3 regions of the Lentzea sp. NPDC005914 genome follow, and region 2 is predicted to be linked to each of the others. Evidence: riboswitches for the same ligand, from Rfam matches in the RefSeq annotation. Region 2 holds a riboswitch; each other region holds the start of a gene.

Region 1 (7,159 bases), on a different contig from region 2:
GCTTGCGCGTGGTTACCGCTCGAGTACGCCACGACACCACATGCGCGGTCCTCGGAAGGTATGCGGGACAAGGCATTCACCGCGCCGCGTTGCTTGAAGGCCCCGATGGGCTGCAGACATTCGGGCTTGATCGAAAGGCCCTGGTCGAACGTCAGCAGCGGGGTGTGCACGACATGCGGGGCGATCGCGGCGGCGGCCGCGTGGATGTCTTCGAGGGTCACCAGGCGCATATGTCGATGATGCACGTCACCGGGGCACAACCGGTGAACTGTGCCCGACGTCCCACAAGTGTCATGTCTGAGAAGGAGAAGATCACCCCCGTCAAGCTCGTCGCGAGTGTGCTCGCCGCCGTCACCGCGGCAGTGCTGAGCCTTCGCCTCAACGTCGTCGGCACCATCATCGGCACGATCCTCGCGAGTGTGGTGACCACAGTGGGCGCCGTGCTCTATCAACGGTCGATGGAACGCGAAAAGCGTTGGCAGGTGATAGCGGTGGGCGGCCTGCTCGCCTTCGTGATCACCGTCCTCACCGTCACGAGCGTCCAGCTGGTGACCGGCAAGCCGACCTCCGCGGATCCCGGAAAACCCGCGACGAGCCCGACCGTCCACACCGAGACGCACACCGAGACGACGAAGACCGAAACGGAGACTGTGACTGTGCCGCCCAGCGCGCCGAGCACGTCCAGTCAGTCGCCCGCCGAAAGCACCACGACGACCGGACCGCCGACCACGTCGACAGGATCCCGACAGCCGACCGACAGCTCGGGCCCGGCGTCAACTGTCGACCCCATTCGGTGATCACGTCACTACTTTGAGCGATAGTTAACTGTCAATTGCTACGCACCGCAGTTGATCTGTCGTGAGCTGTGACACACTTCGTCCACGGTCGAGGGCGGGCGTCATAGATAACATGCCCATAACGTCACTCGATCGGGCGAAAGATTCGGTCCGAAAGAGACCGGGAGGAGGGCGCGATGAGGCTCGTGGCGAGACCACTTGAGCGCTGCGCCTTCGCGAGACACGAGAGTGAACTGGGGATTGGAGGGGTGGGGCGACCCCTGCCGCCGCCCCACCACCCGTCCCCCTAGAGCCCCCGAGAGAGGTCCCTGCAACCGATCTCTCGGGTTCCCCTGCACCCGAAAGTGAGGGAGACGTCTGATGAACCGCACGAGTGCGGCCCGTATAACCGGTGCCGTTCTGCTCGCCACCGGAGTCGTGACTGCTCTCAGCGTACCGGCGTTTGGCGCCCCTGCTGCACCGGTCGCCCCAACCGGTTCCGACACGGAGAGCTACCCGGCCGAATTGCTCCAAGCGGTCCAACGTGATTTGGGCCTGAACGCTGACCAGGCACGCGTCCGTCTGGCCAGTGACCAGAAGTCCGGCGAGATCGCGGAGCAGGCGAAGGCCTCCCTCGGCGACGCGTTCGGCGGATCGTGGATCGACCAGGCGAGCGGCAGACTGACCGTCGCGGTGACCAGGCCGGGACTCTCCGTGAGCGGCGCGGACACCAAGGTCGTCAAGAACTCGCTCACCCAGCTCAACGGCACCAAGTCGGTGCTCGACCTCATGAGCGCTCCCCAGTCGGTCACCAGCTGGCGCGTGGACGAGAAGTCCAACGCCGTCGTGATCGAGGTCAACCGCACCACGCGGGACGCCGCGGCGGAGCAGTTCATCGCGACCGCGAAGTCCATCAACTCGGCTGTCGCGGTCGAGGAGGTCACCGAGAACCCGACGCCGCTGTACGACCTGCGCGGTGGTGACGCGGTCTACATGGGCGGCGGCCGCTGCTCGCTCGGCTTCTCGGTGACGGGCGGTTTCGTCATCGCCGGCCACTGCGGCCGCGCCGGCACCGCCACCCAGGGCTTCAACCGGGTCGCCCAGGGCACCTTCCAGGCGTCGGTGTTCCCCGGCAACGACTACGCGTGGGTGAAGACCAACGCGAACTGGACCCCGCGGCCGTGGGTCAACCGCTACGGCGGCGCCAACGTGATCATCAAGGGCTCCACGGTGGCCGCGATCGGCGCGCAGATCTGCCGTTCCGGTTCCACCACCGGCTGGCACTGCGGCACGGTCGGGGCCTACAACCAGACCGTGAACTACCCGCAGGGCACCGTCCGCGGCCTCACCCGCACCAACGTGTGCGCTGAGCCCGGCGACTCCGGCGGTTCGTGGGTGGCGGGCTCGGGCTTCGGCCAGGCCCAGGGCGTGACGTCCGGCGGTTCGGGCAACTGTTCGTCCGGTGGCACCACGTATTTCCAGCCGGTCAACCCGATCCTGTCGCGCTACGGCCTGACCCTGACGCGCGGCTAGAAACCTCCTGACCGTGAAGCGCTGTGACACTCCGGTGTCACAGCGCTTCCGCGTTCGTGAGGACGATCTTGCCGTGGGCGTGGCCGGTCTCGCTCAGTTCGTGCGCGGCCGTGCCCGCGGAAAGGGGGAAGACCCCGGCGAGCGGAACGGTGAGGACGCCCTCTTCGGCGAGCGCTGCCGCGGCGGCGAGACCGTGAAACGCACTGGGGTGCGCGCCCGGCCCGAAGGTGTGGGACACCCGGACGCCGTGCTCGTCCGCGGCGGACATGTCGGCGATCGTCAGCACGCGGTCCGGTGAGCCGGCGATCGTCACCAGATCCGGGACAGGGCCCGCGCAGTGCAGGACCACGTCCACTCCGAACTCCGCTGCCCGGTCGACCAGACCTTCGCCGTAGACGATCGGGGTAGCGCCCAGCCCGGCCAGGAAGTCCTGAGTGGCCGGACCGGCGGTGCCGATCACCCGTGCACCTCGTGCGACGGCCAGCTGGACCGTCATCGTGCCGACACCGCCCGCTGCTCCCGCGACGAGCAAGGTCGTGCCGTCGCGCACCCCGAGCAGATCCAGTGACCTGGTGGCGGTTTCCACGTTCGCGGCCGCACCACCCGCCTGCTCCCAGCTCAGCGTCGACGGCTTGCGCGCCCACGCGGCCAGCACCGCGTACTCGGCGTTGGCGCCGCCGAGCCGGGCCAGGTCGACCATGCCGAACACCTCGTCGCCCGGCTGGACATCGGTCACCCCGTCGCCGACCTCGTCGACGACGCCGGCCGCGTCCACGCCCGGCACGTGCGGAAGCGGAACGAGCTCGCCGAACCGCCCGGCGCGCAACCCGGCGTCCGAGGGAGTGACACCGGAGGCGCGCACCGCGACGCGGATCTGACCCGGGCCTGCGTGAGGTTCGGCGACCTCGGCCACGTGCAGCAGGCCGGCGGGACCGTATTGGGAGAACTGAAGAGCTCGCATACCGGCGAAATTAGTGGAACAGGGCGTCCACTTAGCCGAAACTGAGACGGTGACGAGGAATCTGACTCAGAACCTGCGCTCGGACGCCCAGGACAACCGCGACCGGATCCTGGCCGTCGCGCGCGAGACGTTCGCCGCGGAGGGGCTGGACGTGCCGATGCGGGAGGTCGCCCGCCGGGCCGGAGTGGGTCCGGCGACCCTCTACCGCCGCTTCCCCACGAAGGAGGCGCTCGTGGTGGAGGCGTTCTCGGAGCAGATGGCGGCCTGCACGGCCGCGGTCGACGAAGGGCTCGCGCACCCCGACCCCTGGCAGGGGTTTCGCCGGACGGTCGAGCGGGTGTGCCTGATCCACGTCCTGGACCGCGGGTTCGCGGCGGCGTTCACGAGCGCCTATCCGAGGGCGATCGACTTCGCCGCGGTTCGCGAGCAGGCGTTCCGCTCGCTGACCGAACTCATCGGGCGAGCGAAGGTGACCGGTGAGCTGCGGGCCGACTTCTCGGTCGACGACATGATGCTGCTCTTCATGGCCGCCGGGGGCGTCCGCCACGGGACGCCCGCCGTCGCCCGCCGGCTTGCCACCCTGTTCCTGGAAGGGGCGGCTAGCTGAACTGCACCGATCGTTTCGAGAGCCCGTACCAGAAGCCCTCAACGCTCGTGCGGGCCTTCTCGTCGCTCGCCGCGCCGAGTGCCACGAACAGCGGTGCGAAGTGCTCGGTCCGCGGGTGCGCGATGCCCGCCGCGGGAGCCTTCTGCTGGAAGTCCAGCAACGCGTCCACGTCGCCGGCGGCCAGCTGCTGATGCGCCCAGTCGTCGAACTCCCTCGACCACGACGGCGGCTCGTAGTCCGGTCCGGCCGGGAAGTTCACGCAGCTCAGGTTGTGCGTCATGAACCCGCTGCCGACGATCAGGACGTTCTTGTCCCGCAACGGAGCCAGCTTCTGGCCGACCTCGTGCAGCTCGCGCGGGTCGAGCGTGGGCAGCGACATCTGCAGCACCGGCACGTCCGCGTCGGGGAACATCTCCTTCAGCGGCACGTAGGCGCCGTGGTCGAGCCCGCGGCCGGCGTCCTGCTGGACGTGGCCGCCGAGGAGCTTGCGAACGTCTTCGGCGAGTTCGGGCGCGCCGGGTGCCTCGTACGTGACCTCGTAGTACCGCTGCGGGAAGCCCCAGAAGTCGTAGACCAGCGGCACGGTCGTGGTCGCGCCGATCGTCGTCGGCGCCTCCTCCCAGTGCGCGGAGACCATGAGCACGGCCTCCGGGCGCGGGAGGGTGGCGGACCAGTCCTTGAGCTCTCTGGTCCACGTCTCGTCATCGGCCAGCGGGGGTGCCCCGTGGCTCAGGTACAGCACTGGTGCGCTCACGTCATCGAGCGTACGCCAGTTTGTTCAAATTTCAACGACTAAGTTCAACTTTGAACGACTCGGCCGCTTTGCGCGGGTCTTCGGCCTCGGTGATGGCCCTGACGACGACCACGCGCGTGGCTCCGGCCGCCTGGACCTCGCCGAGGTTCGCGAGGTCGATCCCGCCGATCGCGAACCACGGCCGCCGCATGCCCTTCGTGGCCCGCACGAGGTCCAGGCCCGGCGCCGGACGCCCCGGCTTGGTCGGCGTCGGCCAGCACGGGCCGGTGCAGAAGTAGTCGGCGCCGTGCTGCGTGGCCGCCGCCTGCATCTGCTCCACGTCGTGCGTGGACCGGCCGATGACCACCTCCTCGCCCACGATGTGGCGCGCGCACGAGACGGGCAGGTCGTCCTGGCCGAGGTGCAGCACGTCCGCCCTGACCGCGTACGCGATGTCCGCGCGGTTGTTGACGGCGAGCAGCTTCCCGTGGGCGGCGCAGGCTTCCGCGAGCGTCTCGAGGGCTTTGATCTCCTGCTTCGCCTCCAGCGACTTGTCCCGCAACTGGATGATGTCGACCCCGCCGGCGAGCGCGGCATCGGCGAACTCGGCCAGATCAGGCCGGTTCGGCGTGCAGAGGTAGAGCGTCGCGTCGGCGAGTCGTTGCCTGATCAGGTTTCCGTCGAGTCCTGGCACGCTCGCACGGTAACCGTTATGTTGGTGTCGGTCCGCACGGGAGCCTGGAGAACACCGGGCTGAGAGGGAGCGTGGTTCGCTCCGACCGTCGAACCTGATCCGGGTCATGCCGGCGCAGGGAGCGTGAATGCCTTGAGCAGTGTGGAAGTGGCCGTCCGGGGTGGCGGTGTCATCGGCCTGTCCGTGGCCTGGTGGGCGGCGCGCGCCGGGTTTTCGGTGTCGCTGTGCGACCTCGGCTCGCCGCACGCCGGTTCGCGGGTGGCCGGCGGGATGCTCGCTCCCGTCGCGGAGGCCTGGCCGGGTGAGGAAACCGTTACCGCGCAAGGTGTCGAGGCGCTCGCGTTGTGGCCGGACTTCGCCGCCGCGCTGAACGTGGAGTTGTTCGACAGCGGAACGATCAGCGTGGGCACGTCGCCGGGTGATCTCGCCGACCTGCGCAGGATCGTCGAATTGTTCAACAATCCTACGTCCGGATCGTTCAACAATCTGGATGTGGGATTGTTGAACAGCAGGGAGATCCGGCAACTCGAGCCCGCGCTGGGGCCGTCGGTGCGGGGCGGGATGCTGTTGCCGGGCGATCTCGCGGTGGACAACCGGGAGCTCCTTTCCGCACTGCGAAAGGCGTGCGTCGAGGAAGGCGTGATCTTCGAGTCCGGTGTGGACGTTGGAGGCACTGCTGTTCGCACGCGGCCGGGCGCGGTGACCGTGATCGCCGCGGGCGCGTGGAGCGGCCAGTTGCACCCGGCGTTGAAGGACGTGATCCGTCCCGTGAAGGGCGAGATCCTCAGACTCTCGTGGCGTCCGGGCACGTTGCCGCCGCCGACGCGCACGATTCGCGGTTCGGTGTCCGGGCGGTCCGTGTACCTGGTGCCGCGCAAGGACGGCGTGGTCGTCGGCGCCACCCAGTACGAGGCGGGGTTCGACACCGACGTGACGGTCGCGGGCGTGCGGGACCTGTTGCGGGACGCGGAAACCGTGCTGCCGGGCATCGCCGAGTACGCGCTCACCGAGGCCGCCGTGGGGTTCCGCGCGGGCAGCCCGGACAACGTCCCGGTCGTGCGCTGGCTCGAACCCGGCGTCATCGCCGCGACGGGCCATCACCGCAACGGACTTCTGCTCGCCCCGCACACCGCTCGTCAGGTCGTCGGGCTGCTCAAGGGAGAAAGCTCGTGAAAGCACAGGTCAACGGCACTTCTCGGGACCTGGCCGACGGCACGTCCGTGGCCGCGCTGGTGTCGCTGGTGGGGGCGCCGGAGAAGGGCGTGGCCGTGGCGCTGGACGGCGCCGTGGTGCCGAGGGCGTTGTGGGACAAGACGATCGTGCCGGACGGCGGCGTGGTCGAGGTGCTGACCGCGGTTCAGGGAGGCTGACGTGGACGATCCGCTGATCATCGCGGGCCGGGAGTTCCGGTCCAGGCTCATCACCGGCACCGGCGGTGCCGCGAACCTCTCCGTGCTGGAACGGGCCCTGGTGGCCTCCGGTACCGAGCTGACCACCGTGGCCATGCGCCGGGTCGACGCCGCCGGTCAGACCGGTGTGCTGGAGTTGTTGCGGCGACTGGGAATCGAGGTCCTGCCCAACACCGCGGGCTGCCGCACGTCCGCCGAGGCCGTGCTGACCGCCCAGCTCGCGCGCGAGGCGCTGGAGACGAACTGGGTCAAGCTCGAGGTCGTCCACGACGAGGAGACCCTGCTGCCGGACCCGGTCGAGCTGCTCGACGCGGCCGAGCGGCTGGTGAACGACGGCTTCGTGGTCCTGCCGTACACCAACGACGATCCGGTGCTGGCCCTGAAGCTGCAGGACATCGGCTGCGCCACGGTGATGCCGCTCGGTTCGCCCATCGGAACGGGTCTCG
Region 2 (7,159 bases):
TGTTCGTGCTGCTGGGCCTACATCCGGGCCCGGATTTCGCCATCTCGGCGGCAGCGAGCCTGGCAGCGATGTCACTCGCCGAAACGCGGAAGGCACTCAACGAACTCGTTGCGAACAGTCTCGTGCACACCTCGGCGAACGGCCGGTTCGGGCAGCACGACCTGCTGCGGGACTACGCCGCAGAATGCGCGGCCGAACTGCCGGAAGACCAGCGTGACGAAGCATCGCGCCGCATGTACGACCACTACGTGCACAGCTCGGTGCACTCATGGCACGCGATGCAGACAGGAGCGAGGTGGCAGTCGATTCGACCGCAGGCAGACGGTGCAGTGGTGGACATACCCGCTCACCTTGACGCGGCGAACGACTGGTTCCTCGTTGAACAAGAGGTGCTGCTCCGCGCGACGCGGCAAGCCGTGGCAACTGGAGAGGACGAGGTCGCCTGGCAGTTGGCGTTCTCGTTGCACCTGACTCTGCTCAGGGGTGGCCATCTCACCGAGGCCGAGGCGGTGGAGACGCTCGGGCTCGCTGCTGCGGAGAGGGTTGGGGACGTGTGGGGACAGGCCCGCCTGCACCGCGGCCTCGCGGCTGTTCACATCGCAACGCGCTCGTTGGCGGACGCTGAGTTCCATCTGCGCGAAGCCTTGCGCCGAGAGATCTCCCTCGGAGATCTCTCGGCCGAGATGTACCTCAGCACAGGGCTGGCCTGGGTGTTCGAGGTCCAGGGACGCCATGCGGACACGTTGGAGGTGCTGCGGCAGCTGGAACCGAGAGTCGCCGACCTCACGCCCTTCAGCCGAGCGAGCCTCTGGGCCGCTCTGGGCAGGGCTCACCATCGGACAGGTGAGATCGAGTCTGCCTTGGAGTTGTGTCTGCGCGCTCGTGCCGAGTACGAGTCGATCCCCGGCATCAACCCGGAAGTCGCCATCTGCACGAACCACGAAACCCTGGGTGACATCTACCTGGATCTCGGCAGAATCGAGGAGGCAGTGGCCTGCTTCGAGGAGTCCGTGCGGTTGCTTCGGGTGATGCGATCGACACACGAGCTGTGCGGCGCGCTCGTCATGCTGGCGAAGGCGCTGGTCGCGGGAGCTGAGCGCGATCGTGCCGAGGAGTGTCTCCAGGAGGCGGAGTACATCCTCGGGCAGCGGGAGGACGCGACGGCCGAGGAGTTGCGGGCGCAGTTGGAAGCAATGCGGGCCGATTAGGTTTGTACCGACGTCTGTGGGGTAGCCAGGAGAAGAGTTCCCCACCTGGAGGTGTCATGATCGTTCTCGGTCTGATCCTGCTTGTCGTCGGTTGGCTGGCTGGTATCAGCATTCTGACGACCATCGGAGTGGTGCTTCTGGTGATCGGTGCCATCCTCGCCGTTCTCGGCGCAGTGGGTAAGCCGGTCGGCGGTCGTGCGCACTACTTCTGACGCACCGCGCGTCTCTCTTTCCTGACGGAAAGTTGAAGAAAGGGTGAGACTCCACAATGGAGTCTCACCCTTTCGCTTGTCTTACAACGACTTACACGTTGCCCTTGGTGCGAGCGGCAACGGCGAACACTCCGAACGCGACCCCCAGCATGGCCAGAGCGGCGACAGCGGCAACTACAAGATCAACAGACATGACTGATAGAACTCCCTCTTGCGATCTCTCCCGTCCTTATGACGTCGGGGTACCCCCGAAAGTTGCCTCGGGTAACGTTTTCGGGGTGAAACTCCGTGCTGTGGAAGCGCGTGTGCTCTCCGTAGCACCGTGGCTGCTCGCGTTGTCGGTCGTCGGGCACCTTCTGATGGTCGCGTTCCAGACGAAGATGACCATGATCGACCTGCTGGTCTACCGCAACGGGTCGCCGCACCTGTTCAAGGGCGACCTGTACGAATGGCGGCTCGACCAGTACGCGGACGTGTTCCCGCTGCCGTTCACGTACCCGCCGTTCGCGGCCGCGATCTTCACGCCGATGAGCTGGGTGCCGTGGGAGGCGTCACGGTGGATCTGGCAGCTCCTCTGCCTCGCCTGCCTCTACTTCATCGTGCGCACGAGCCTGAAGCTGCTCAAGCTCGACGACCCTCGCCGCGCGATGATGTGGACCGCGCTGGTGCTGTGGATCGAGCCGGTGCGCACCACGCTCAACTACGGCCAGATCAACCTCGTGCTGTGCGCGATTCTGATCGGCACGCTCGCGAGCGCCCGCAACTGGGTCGGCGGCGCCGGCGTGGGTTTCGCCGCGGGCATCAAGCTGACGCCCGCTATCTCCGGTTTGTACTTCCTCATCACCAAGAGGTGGATGGCCGCTGTCTGGTCGTTCGTCGCGTTCGTGGTGGTGTACGGCATCGGCTGGGCGATCTCGCCGTCGCAGTCGGACAAGTTCTGGTTCCAGCTGCTCGGTGATGCCAGCCGGGTCGGGCCGGTCGGCAGCGCGATCAACCAGTCGTTGCGCGGTGCGTTGAGCCGCACGGTCGGCTACGACGTCAAGACCGGGCCGCTGTACATCGTCGGCGTGCTCGTCGCGGCCGCGCTGACGTGGTTCGCGGTCAGCAAGACCAAGGACGTGCTGGCGTTGATCATCAGCGTCCAGATGCTCGGTCTGCTGGTCTCGCCGATCTCGTGGAGCCACCACTGGGTGTGGATGGTGCCCGCCCTCCTGTGGCTCATCTACGAGGGCGGACACCTCCTGTGCAAGATCACCGCCGGTCTCTGGGTGCTGCTGACCGGCGGTTACCTGATCTCGTTCCTGCTGATGGCCCAGCCGAACATCTGGGACTTCCCGCGGCCCTGGGTCTTCGTGCTGCTCGGGTGGGGCTATCCGGTGGCGGGCATGCTCACGCTGGTCGCCATCGGCCTAGCAACCAGGCGTAAGCGGGACGAGTTGCTGTCCGGCGATGAGGAAGCTGCCCACAGCGAACCCAGCGGTGTCGCCGGCTGAGGCGGGCTTCCAGGAGTTGCGGTCCGCGACCCAGCCGAGCATGCCGTCGGCGTCCAGCGCGGTCTGCAGGGCCAGCCAGCCCTTCTGCACGTACGGCAGGTAGGTGTCCTTGTCGAGTACGCCCGCGTTGATGCCCGCCGCGAACGCGTAGGTGATCATCGCGGTGGCCGCCGAGTCCTTGCCGGTGGCGCCCCAGAAGCCGTCGTGACGCTGCAGGTGGCGCAGCGTCTGGGCGGACTTGCGCAGCGTCTTGGCGTAGTCGGCGCGGTACGGGTTGTCCTTCGGCAGCGCCAGCATCGCCTTGGCCAGACCCTGCACGGCCCAGCCGTTGGTCTGCACGTTCGGACCCCACAGCCCCGTGACCTCGTTGAACTTGCGGTGCTTGAGGTTGCGGTAGGACTTGTACGAGTAGTCGAGCAGGTCCTGGTTCAGGTCGGCCACGGCGATGCGCGTGAACGACGGCAGGGCCATGTTCAGGGCGTCGGGCGACTTCCAGTAGTCGTACTTCCCGGTCTTCGCCTGGGCGTACAGGTTGTCCCGCAACGGCTGGAGCACCACGGGCTCGGGGTGGAAGTACGAGACGTCGAGGTAGGCCTCACCGCTGGACTGGGCGTCCGGCGCGTAGGGGTTCGCCGGGTCGAGCGGCAGCAGGTACTTGTTCGCCTGCACCCACGGCCACGTCTTGTGGTTGCTGATGCCCGTGGTCCGCACCTGGGCGAGGTTGCCGACGTGGAAGTTCGCGTTGGACCAGTTGTTCGCCTTGAGGTCGGTGCCCTTGGCGAGCCAGGCGAAACTGGCCTTGATCATCGTGTCCGTGAGGGCGCAGGGCACGGCCTGAGCGGCCGTCGGCGCGATCAGAAGGCTGCCTGCCAGCGCCACAACGAACAAAGATGTGCGCAACCGCATGAGGGTGTTCCCTCTCCTATCCGCTGGCGGCGGCAGCGCACATCTTGACCGAATCAGGCCAACGCGTCCAGGACTCCGTCGATTTCCTCGGCGAGAGATACGTCCAGCGCGGTGATTCCTCCCTTGTAGTGAGTGCTCAGGCGAAATGTGAGGGTCTTGTAGCGGATGTCGATGTCCGGATGGTGGTTGTCGTTCTCCGCGATCTCCGCGACCCGGTTCACGACCATGATCGCCTGGGAGAAGTTCGCCAGCTCCACGGTCCTGACCAGCGCCGCGTCCTGGGCGGTCCAGTCGGGCAGCTTGGGCAGCACGTCGTTCAACTGATCGTCGCTCAACAGCTCGGCCATGTCCTGATCGTCCCACCACGTCACGTAAGCTGCGCGTTTGCCACGGGAGTCCGGTGAAGCGCCGGGCTGAGAGGAGGGCTCGCAAGCCCTCGACCGTCCACCTGATCCGGGTCATACCGGCGTAGGGAGAGGTTTGACGTGAGAAGGATTTTTGCTGTCGTCGCTGCTTTGGCGCTGACCGGTTGTTCGGCCGGTACCTCGACCGCGCCGCAGACGCACGAGGTCACCCTGGTGACGCACGACTCGTTCGTCGTGAAGGACGGCCTGCTGGACGAGTTCCAGAAGGCCAGCGGGATCACCGTGAAGCAGATCGCGAGCGGTGACGCGGGTGAGCTCACGAACAAGCTGGTGCTCACCAAGTCCAACCCGATCGGCGACGTCGCGTTCGGCATCGACTCGACGTTCGCCTCGCGCGCGCTGGGCGAGGGCGTGTTCGCCGAGTACGCCTCGCCGGAGGCCACGAAGGGCGCGCAGCGGTACAAGGCCGACGACTCCAACCGCCTGCACGCGGTCGACGTCGGTGACGTGTGCCTGAACATCGACCCGGCCAAGCTGGGCGGCGTCGAGCCGGCCTCGTACGAGGACCTGACCGACCCGAAGTTCAAGGACAAGCTGGTCGTGGAGAACCCGGCCACGTCGTCGCCGGGGCTCGCGTTCCTGCTGGGCACGATCGCGAAGTTCGGCGAGAACGGCTGGCAGGAGTACTGGACCAAGCTCAAGGCCAACGGTGTGAAGGTCGTGAGCGGCTGGGAAGAGGCCTACAACCAGGACTTCAAGGCCGACCGCCCGATCGTGGTGTCCTACGCGTCGTCGCCGTCCGCTGAGGGTGGCGCGACGAAGGCCGTGCTGAACACCTGTTACCGCCAGGTCGAGTACGCGGGCTTGCTGTCGAAGGCCAAGAACGCCGCGGATGCGCAGAAGGTGCTCGACTTCCTGCTGGGCGAGAAGTTCCAGGCGCAGGTGGCCGAGCAGATGTACGTGTACCCGTCACGTGAGGGCGTCGCGCTGCCCGAGTCGTGGGCCAAGGACGCTCCGTTGCCGACTTCGCCGCAGTCCCTGCCCGCGGACAAGGTCAAGGACAACCGCGAAGCGTGGGTCGAGCAGTGGCGCAAGCTCGTGCAGGGCTGAGTTCTCGAACGGGGTGGTCGGCGGCGGCGCTGCTGCCGCTGGCCTTCCTCGGACTGTTCTTCGCGTGGCCTGTGCTGGCGATCCTGTCGTTGGGGCTGCGCGAGGGCGGTGTCTTCTCGGCGCTCTTCGACGGTGAGACCTGGGAACTCGTCGGATTCACGCTCGGTCAGGCCGCTGCGTCGACCGTGGTGGCGGTGCTCGCCGGGCTGCCGGTGGCGTTCGTGCTGGCCCGGTGCCGTTTGCGCGGGCTTGGCGTTGTGCGCGCGGCCGTGATGGTGCCGTTCGTGCTGCCGACCGTGGTGGTGGGCCTCGCGTTCCGGACGTTCTGGCCGGACGGCGGGGTGCTGCCGATCGTGCTGGCGAACGCGTTCTTCAACGTGGCCGTGGTCGCGCGGACCGTCGGCGGGCTGTGGGCGCACACGGATCGACGGGCCGAGGACGCGGCTCGGGCTCTCGGGGCTTCTCGTCCGCGGGCGTTCGTGTCGGTCGTGCTGCCGGCGTTGGCGCCGGCGATCGGGTCCGCGGCCGCGGTCGTGTTCTTGTTCTGCGCCACGAGCTTTGGTGTCGTGCTGGTGCTGGGCGGGTCCCGGTACCGGACGCTGGAGACCGAGATCTACCTGCGGACGGTCGAGCTGTTCGACCTGTCCGGGGCGGCCGCGTTGTCGTTGCTGCAGTTCGCCGCGGTGCTGGCCGTCCTGGTCCTGGGTGCGCTGGCTCGGCGGCGGCGGGAGACCGCGTTGTCGTTGCGCGGCAGGGAAGAACTGGCTCGGCGGCCGTCCGGTGGCGAGTGGTACGTCGTTTTCGCCGCTCTCGCCGTGGTGGTGGCGTTGCTGACGCCGGTCGTCGGCCTGGTGACCCGTTCACTGTCCACTCGGGACGGGTGGAGCTTCGCCGGATACGCCGCTCTGGCAACGCGCGGTGATCGCGGGACGTTGGCGGTGACCGGGCTGGACGCGGCTTTCAACTCCGTGCGGACGGCGTTCGACGCGACATTGGTGGCGTTGGTGGTCGGGGTGTTCTCGGCTGTGGTGCTGGTCGGGCTGCGGCGTTCCGGGAGCCGGATCGCTGAGGTGCTCGACACCGCGTTGATGCTGCCCCTGGGTGTGTCCGCGGTGACGGTCGGTTTCGGGTACCTGGTGACGATGGACGCGCTGCCCGGTGATTTCCGGACGTCGCCGTTGCTCGTGCCGTTGGCGCAGGCGTTGGTGGTGACGCCGTTGATCGTGCGGATGGTGCTGCCGGTGCTGCGGGCCGTGGACGAACGGCTGCGGCAGGCCGCGGCGACGTTGGGCGCCTCGCCGTTGCGGGTGTGGCGCGAGGTGGACCTGCCGCTGGTCGGACGGTCGCTGGTGGCCGCGGCGGGGTTCGGGTACGTGGTGGCGCTGGGGGAGTTCGGGGCGACGAGCTTCCTCGCGCGGCCGGACTCGCCGACGTTGCCGGTGATCATCGCCCGGCTGATGTCGAGGCCGGGGGAGTTGAACAGCCAGATGGCCTATGCGTCGTGTGCGCTGCTGATGGTCGTCACGGTCGGGTGCGTGCTGCTGATCGAACGGTTGCGCGTGCCGAGCAGCGGGGAGTTCTGATGGCGCTGGAACTTGACTCGATCACTGTCCGGTATGGACAGACGGTCGCGGTGTCCGACGTGTCGTTGTCCGTGGGCGACGGCGAGGTCGTCGCGTTGCTCGGGCCGTCCGGGTGCGGGAAGTCGACGTTGCTGCGCACGATCGCCGGGCTGGAGAAGCCGTCTTCTGGCTCAGTGCGGTGGGATTCCTCGGATCTGGCCGGGGTGCCGGTGCATCGGCGGGAGTTCGGGCTGGTCTTCCAGGACGGGCAGCTGTTCCCGCACCGGTCGGTCGCGGGGAACG
Region 3 (7,159 bases), on a different contig from region 2:
CCGCACTGCGATCTCCCGCCCCAACCTCGCCCTGATCGTCACCTCGGCCCGAGCCGAGTCCGTGGACGCCCGCCTGCGCGCCCCGGACCTGGTGGACCGCGAGCTGACGCTCCCCCTGCCCAACACCGCCGGACGCACCGAACTGCTCCGCGTACTGCTCCGCGACGTCCCTCTTGAGTCCGATGTGGACTTCGGCGAGGTGGCGGCCCGCACCCCGGGCTTCGTGGCGGCCGACCTCTGCGCCCTGCGTCGCGAAGCCGCCGTACGCGCCGCCCTGCGCCAACGCGACGTCGCAGAACCCCGCGTGGGCCAAGAAGATCTGCTGGGCGCCCTGAACACCGTGCGCCCGATCTCCATGTCCGCCTCCGACACCGTCCAGACCGGCGGCCTGACCCTCGCCGACGTGGGGGACATGACCGAGGTCAAGCAGGCTCTGACCGAAGCGGCCCTCTGGCCCCTGCGCTACCCGGACTCCTTCGCCCGCCTGGGCGTGGACCCACCACGCGGCGTCCTGCTCTACGGCCCACCGGGATGCGGCAAGACCTTCCTGGTCCGCGCCCTGGCAGGCACCGGCCAACTGAACGTCCTGACCGTCAAGGGCGCCGAACTGATGGACAAGTTCGTAGGCGAATCCGAGCGAGCAGTCCGCGAACTCTTCCGCCGAGCAGCCGACGCCGCCCCGGCCCTGATCTTCCTGGACGAGGTGGACGCCCTGGCCCCCCGCCGAGGCCAATCCTCCGACGCAGGCGTAGCCGACCGAGTGGTAGCGGCCCTGCTGACTGAACTGGACGGCGTAGAACCCCTGCGCGACGTAGTGGTGATCGCCGCAACCAACCGCCCAGAACTGATCGACCCCGCCCTACTACGCCCAGGCCGCCTGGAACGCCTCGTCTACGTCCCGCCACCAGACGCCAACGCCCGCACCGAGATCCTCAAGTCGGCCTCCCGCAACACCCCTCTGTCCGAAGACGTGGACCTAGCGACCCTGGCGGGTGAACTGAACATGTACTCGGCAGCAGACTGCGCCGCCCTAGTGCGAGAAGCCGCCCTGACCGCAATGCGCGAGTCCCTGGACGCAGCCGAGGTAACGCAGGCCCACCTGGCAAAGGCCCGCGAGGTGGTCCGCCCGTCCCTGGACCCGGCACAACTGGCAACTCTGGCGGCCTACGCAGCCTCACGCAACGGCTGACCACAGCGTGACAGCGTCACACCGGGCACCCCATCACGCCCGATGCCGCAGGCGAGGCGACCCGACGGCGAAGCCGAGGCATGCTTTTCCCGTGCGCTTCGGGTGGGGTCCCGTCACGAGTCGTGCCTGATCGTTTGCCGCGCTCGGAGGGATGGGTCAAGTCGACACGCTTTTCGTCGACTTGACCCATCCCTCCGAGTGTGGCTCGCTCCGGCTCGGCTTGTGACGGGACCCCACCCGGACCGCACCACCTACGCAACGCGCAGCCGCCGAACGCACCAGGCGTGCCATCAACCCGCAAGCGGCGCTGGCTGGTCTTTGATCAGATTGGCGGGGTCCGGGGCAGAGCCCCGCGCCCTAAACAGAACACGCCCAACGCAAGGCGACCACCCACCCGGTCGCGTCACGCACGAAACGCGACCAACCCACAAAGCCCTACTTGCTCTTCGAAGCACCCTGAAAGTCATTGGTGACAATCAAAATGATCCCAGGCGCCGACCCCTGAATCCCGTCGAACCGAGCCTCAACCCGAGCCCGCAGCACCGCAGCCAACTCCTTGGCGGATGCCTCTTCATCAGTCCCAGGCCGGTAGTAGACAGTCGTGGTCGGGATGGTCCCCTGCGAGTAGTTCCCAGTCCCCTCAACGGTCCACCCGTTGGCCCGAACCTCATCCGCGGCCCGAACCGCCAGCCCGGTGATAGTTGAGTTGTTGTAGACCCGAACCGGCACCTTTCCAGCCCCAGGCTGGGTGACCGGTGGCGGCTGCGCAACCGAAGTGGTGGTCGCCGCAGGCGGGTTCGTGGTCGTCGTAGCAGCCGGCGCCGAAGACGAAGTCTCACCCGCAGACTCGGATGTCGTCGTCTGCACGGGAGGCGGTGGTGTGGACGAACCGGCGACCGGCGGCGTCTCGTCACCTCCGCCGAAGAGGCTGACTACGCCGATGATCAAAGCCACCGCAGCCACCCCCAGCAGGGCGAAGCCGGCGGCCTTGGCCGGGCGGGACGGGCTTGCGGACTCGGGGGAGGTCATCAGTCCTCGGTGCTCCTGGCGCGTGCGCGAACCCTCTGACGGCCTGTCCGCACGCCGCGCAACCGCTTGACCAGCATCGGGTCGGCAGCCAGAGCGGCTTCCTTCTCAACCAAAGCGTTGAGCAGCTGGTAGTAGCGGGTGGCCGACATGTCGAACAGTTCCCTGATGGCCTGTTCTTTGGATCCCGAGTACTTCCACCACTGCTTCTCGAACGCGAGCATCGTGCGTTCGCGGCTGGTCAGCCCGTCAGCGGAGGTGAGCGTCTCGGCGTGATCCATCTGGCTCCCCACGGTCGCCACACCATCTCAGGTGCGGGCAATTCAATCACGTGATCGTTCCAACCTACCGCGCGACACCGACAGTTTTGGACCGCTTAAGGTCTGACCATGGCCGTGCATCGCATCCGCATCGCTGGTGACCCCGTGCTTCACAACCCCACGCGTGAGGTCACCGAGTTCGACACCGAGCTCAAGACGCTCGTCGACGACATGTTCGAGACGATGGCAGCCGCTCGCGGAGTCGGGCTCGCGGCCAACCAGATCGGTGTCGACCTGCGGGTTTTCGTGTACGACTGCCCGGACGACGAAGGCGTGCAGCACCGCGGCGTGATCTGCAACCCCGTCCTGGAGACGTCCGAGATCCCCGAGACCATGCCCGACCCGGACGACGACTTCGAGGGCTGTCTCTCAGTACCGGGCGAGGCGTACCCGACCGGACGCGCCCAATGGGCGAAGGTGACCGGGCAGGACGTCGACGGGCAGCCGTTCGAGGTCGAGGGCACCGGCTTCTTCGCGCGTTGTCTGCAGCACGAGACCGACCACCTCAACGGCTACCTCTACACCGACCGTCTCATCGGCCGGTACAAGAAGGAAGCCAAGCGGATGCTGCGCGACAACGAGTGGGGTGTGCCGGGCCTCTCGTGGGACCCGGCCGACCCCGCGAACTTCGACGACGAAGACGAAGACTGACGACTAAGGCCGGAGCACCGACTCCACCTGCGCCAGTTCGTCGGCCGTCAGCGCACCGAACGCCAGCGCACCCGCGTTCTCCTCGACCTGAGCCACCGTCCGGACGCCCGGAATCGGGATCAGGCGGGGAGAACGCGCCCAGAACCACGCCAGCGCCCCCTGCACCAGCGTCCGACCGCCCGAGGTCAGCACGTCGCGAACGGCCTCCCGCGCCTGGAAGTACTCCGGTGAGGGCTTCCCGTCGACGAAGAACCGCAGCCAGGACGGGTTCGTGACGCGCACGTCGTCGGCGGGCAACACGTCGAACGTCTCCCGCGCCAGCAACCCCATCGCGAGCGGACGGCGGCACAGCACCGCGTAGTCCCCCGCGTACATCTCGGGGTTGTCGAACAGCAGGTTGATGTCGGCCTGTGCCGCGATCCCGTGCTCCCCCTCGCAGAAGAACCGCGCGCGCTCGACGTCATCGGTGCTCCAGCCGTACGCGCGGATCTTGCCTGCGGCGACCAACGCCTCGCACTCGTCCCGCAGCAGCGCTGCCTCCTCCAGCGGCAGGTCACCGATGTGCAACTGGTAGAGGTCGACGTAGTCGGTGCCCAGCCGCCGCAACGACCCCTCGACGGCGCGGCGCAGGTACTCGACAGACCCCTCGTTCCCGGTCATCCGCCTCGCCCCGGCGTCGAACCCGCAACCCCATTTCGTCGCGATCGACACCTGGTCACGCATGTCCGCAAACGCTTGCCCGACGAGCGTTTCCGCGTGCCCGCACCCGTACACGTCCGCGGTGTCGAACAGCGTCACGCCCAGCTCCACCGCCCGCCGCAGCGCCTTGACCGACTGCCCGTCGTCCGCCGGACCCCAGCCGACCGGCGCCCCGTCCGGACCCGAGAACGGTCCACCCATGGCCCACGTGCCGAAACCCAACTTCCCCAGATCCGTCATGAGGACCACCGAACATCCTGGAGCGCACTCCAGGTCAAGAAAAAAGATTGCCCGGATCAGCGACCATCAGAGGCATGCCAATCGAAAACATCGTCGCCTTCGTAGCGGCCTCGTTCCTCATCGCACTGTCGCCCGGACCTGGTACGGCCATGGTCCTGCGACAGTCGGTGCACGGGCGAAAAGCCGCGCTGGCGACGGTGTTCGGCATGGAGGTCGGCGTCGCGTGCTGGGCCGTCGCCGCGGCTCTCGGCCTGTCAGTGCTGCTCACGGCGTCGGAGATCGCCTACCACGGGCTCCGCATCGCCGGCGCGATCTTCCTGATCTACCTGGGCGTCAAAGCTCTGATCAGCAAGACCAAGCCCGAGTCGGCGCCTCCGCCCGCCAGCCACGCGTTCCGCAGCGGACTGATCGTGAACCTCGCCAACCCGAAGCTCGGCGTGTTCGCGATCTCGTTCCTACCGCAGTTCGTGCCTGCCGGGGAGGCCGGCAAGGGGGTTCTGCTCTTCCTCGCCATCGGCTGGGTGCTGATCGACACCGTCTGGTACCTGATCATCGTGTCGATCCTGCACACCATCCGCGGCTGGCTGAGCCGCCCTCGGGTCCGTCCGGCTCTCGAGAAGCTGTCGGGCAGCGTGCTGCTGGCGCTCGGAGTCCGGCTGGTACTCGACCCGCGTTGAGATCGGGTTGCCCCGGCGCCAGAACAGCTCGGGCAACCCGGCCAGCTCGTCGAACGTGTGGCACGCCGCCATCGACGCGTAGCCACCGGCCAGCACGTGCGCGCGGATTCGGTCCAGACGGCCGAACTCGATCACCTCACCGGCGATGAGGAACGGCAGCACCAGCTGCCAGGCCTGCACCACCGCGGGCCTGCGCCGGTGAGGTGCGCGCAGGGCCGCGCGGGCGACTCGTAAAAGGTGCTCGTTCGCGCTCATCGTGTACGGATGCGCCGAGTGGTCCCAGTTCCACCGGCGCTCCTCCGTGACGGCGCACCGCACGCACTCGACCGGCCCGGTGCCCAGTTCGGCACCGCAGCGGGAGCACGCCAGCAGCGTCATCGCCCAGTCGACGCACGTCCAGGGGTACTGGCCGACGTCGGCGGAGGTCACCAGCTCGGCCAGCTCCCGGTCCGCCAGCTGGGACGATGTTCGCAACGCCTCCCAGTCCGCGAGCCAGAACTGGTCGAGCAGCTCGGCGCAGAAACCGCAGTCGGGATAGCCGCGACCAGCGAGTTCTCCGCAGGAAGGGCATGCGGAGACCACGGCGGGACGTTGACCGCGACGCGCGCCGGGCGGGAACGGCTGATGATCCGCCACGGGGAGAAGGTTAGGGCCAAACCGTCCCCTTGGCAGCTACGGCGCGCGCTGACTATGGTCGGGTCTCGACAACTCAACAAGAACGCGGGAGCTCGCGCCTGAGCGGGCTGAGAGGGTGACTGGCTGTAGTGCCGGTGTCACCGACCGCCTGAACCTGACCGGGTAATGCCGGCGTAGGGAGGAATGTCGTGACGGCACTTGACGACCGTTCGGTCAAGCCCAGTGTGACCACCGGCCCGATCTCGGGCTCCCGCAAGGTGTACCGCGAAGTCGCTTCTGACATCCGGGTGCCTTTCCGCAGGGTGGAACTGACCAACGGCGAACATGTCGATCTCTACGACACTTCCGGTCCGTATACCGACGACAACGCGACCATCGACGTCCACAGTGGACTGCCCGACCTGAGGTCCGGGTGGGTCGCGGCACGGGAACCGATCAACGGAGCTGTCAGCCAGCTCGCGTACGCGAAGGCCGGGATCATCACCCCGGAGATGCGCTACATCGCGGTGCGCGAGAACCTCGACGCGGAGTTCGTGCGCAACGAGGTGGCCATCGGGCGTGCGGTCATTCCGTTGAACCGCAAGCACCCCGAGGCCGAGCCGATGATCATCGGCAAGAAGTTCCTCGTGAAGATCAACGCCAACATCGGCAACTCCGCGGTGTCGTCGTCGATCGAGGACGAGGTCGACAAGATGGTGTGGGCGTCCCGCTGGGGTGCCGACACGATCATGGACCTGTCCACCGGCAAGCGGATCCACGAGACGCGCGAGTGGATCCTGCGCAACTCGCCGGTGCCGATCGGCACCGTGCCGATCTACCAGGCGCTGGAGAAGGTCAACGGCGACCCGGCCGCGCTGTCGTGGGAGATCTACCGCGACACCGTGATCGAGCAGGCCGAGCAGGGCGTCGACTACATGACCGTGCACGCGGGCGTGCTGCTGCGGTACGTGCCGATGACGGCCAAGCGCGTCACCGGCATCGTGTCGCGCGGCGGGGCGATCATGGCCGGGTGGTGCCTCGCGCACCACAAGGAGAGCTTCCTCTACACGCACTTCGAGGAGCTCTGCGACATCCTGCGCACCTACGACATCACGTTCTCGCTGGGCGACGGCCTGCGGCCGGGTTCCATCGCGGACGCCAACGACGAGGCGCAGTTCGCGGAGCTGCGGACCCTCGGCGAGCTCACGCACATCGCGCGGGCCAAGGACGTCCAGGTCATGATCGAGGGCCCCGGCCACGTGCCGATGCACAAGATCGCCGAGAACGTCCGGCTCGAGGAGGAGTGGTGCGGCGAGGCGCCGTTCTACACCCTCGGGCCGCTGGCCACGGACATCGCGCCGGCGTACGACCACATCACGTCCGCGATCGGCGCGGCGCAGATCGGCTGGCTGGGCACCGCGATGCTCTGCTACGTCACGCCGAAGGAGCACCTCGGCCTGCCGAACCGGGACGACGTGAAGACCGGCGTGATCACGTACAAGATCGCGGCGCACTCCGCGGACCTCGCCAAGGGTCACCCCGGCGTGCAGGACTGGGACGACGCGCTGTCCAAGGCGCGCTTCGAGTTCCGCTGGGAGGACCAGTTCAACCTGTCGCTCGACCCGGACACCGCGCGCTCGTTCCACGACGAGACGCTCCCCGCGGAACCGGCGAAGACGGCGCACTTCTGCTCGATGTGCGGGCCGAAGTTCTGCTCGATGAAGATCACGCAGGACGTGCGG

What was found. Region 2 has a riboswitch for thiamine pyrophosphate ahead of ABZ345_RS45795 (thiamine ABC transporter substrate-binding protein). Riboswitches for the same ligand answer to the same signal wherever they lie in the genome.
Region 1: another riboswitch for thiamine pyrophosphate. It lies ahead of thiO (glycine oxidase ThiO); the one in region 2 lies ahead of ABZ345_RS45795 (thiamine ABC transporter substrate-binding protein).
Region 3: another riboswitch for thiamine pyrophosphate. It lies ahead of thiC (phosphomethylpyrimidine synthase ThiC); the one in region 2 lies ahead of ABZ345_RS45795 (thiamine ABC transporter substrate-binding protein).

What each region holds. Positions count from the first base shown of each region.
Region 1 covers NZ_JBEXVQ010000048.1:31,625-38,783, reverse strand. Annotated here, with positions in the region: gene ABZ345_RS42120 (threonine/serine dehydratase) at 1-230, opposite strand, end outside; gene ABZ345_RS42115 (hypothetical protein) at 294-797, shown strand; gene ABZ345_RS42110 (S1 family peptidase) at 1,158-2,309, shown strand; gene ABZ345_RS42105 (NADP-dependent oxidoreductase) at 2,347-3,270, opposite strand; gene ABZ345_RS42100 (helix-turn-helix domain-containing protein) at 3,320-3,877, shown strand; gene ABZ345_RS42095 (class III extradiol ring-cleavage dioxygenase) at 3,870-4,631, opposite strand; gene thiE (thiamine phosphate synthase) at 4,663-5,304, opposite strand; TPP riboswitch at 5,331-5,442, shown strand; gene thiO (glycine oxidase ThiO) at 5,446-6,477, shown strand; gene thiS (sulfur carrier protein ThiS) at 6,474-6,674, shown strand; gene ABZ345_RS42075 (thiazole synthase) at 6,676-7,159, shown strand, end outside.
Region 2 covers NZ_JBEXVQ010000063.1:10,966-18,124, forward strand. Annotated here, with positions in the region: gene ABZ345_RS45770 (BTAD domain-containing putative transcriptional regulator) at 1-1,208, shown strand, start outside; gene ABZ345_RS45775 (DUF6131 family protein) at 1,265-1,420, shown strand; gene ABZ345_RS45780 (mannosyltransferase) at 1,699-2,913, shown strand; gene ABZ345_RS45785 (glycoside hydrolase family 88 protein) at 2,830-3,819, opposite strand; gene ABZ345_RS45790 (4a-hydroxytetrahydrobiopterin dehydratase) at 3,873-4,166, opposite strand; TPP riboswitch at 4,201-4,311, shown strand; gene ABZ345_RS45795 (thiamine ABC transporter substrate-binding protein) at 4,305-5,294, shown strand; gene ABZ345_RS45800 (iron ABC transporter permease) at 5,324-6,877, shown strand; gene ABZ345_RS45805 (ABC transporter ATP-binding protein) at 6,877-7,159, shown strand, end outside.
Region 3 covers NZ_JBEXVQ010000048.1:22,354-29,512, forward strand. Annotated here, with positions in the region: gene ABZ345_RS42020 (AAA family ATPase) at 1-1,189, shown strand, start outside; gene ABZ345_RS42025 (LytR C-terminal domain-containing protein) at 1,625-2,218, opposite strand; gene ABZ345_RS42030 (DUF3263 domain-containing protein) at 2,218-2,496, opposite strand; gene ABZ345_RS42035 (peptide deformylase) at 2,605-3,186, shown strand; gene ABZ345_RS42040 (aldo/keto reductase) at 3,190-4,125, opposite strand; gene ABZ345_RS42045 (LysE family translocator) at 4,200-4,802, shown strand; gene ABZ345_RS42050 (hypothetical protein) at 5,059-5,340, shown strand; TPP riboswitch at 5,513-5,635, shown strand; gene thiC (phosphomethylpyrimidine synthase ThiC) at 5,627-7,159, shown strand, end outside.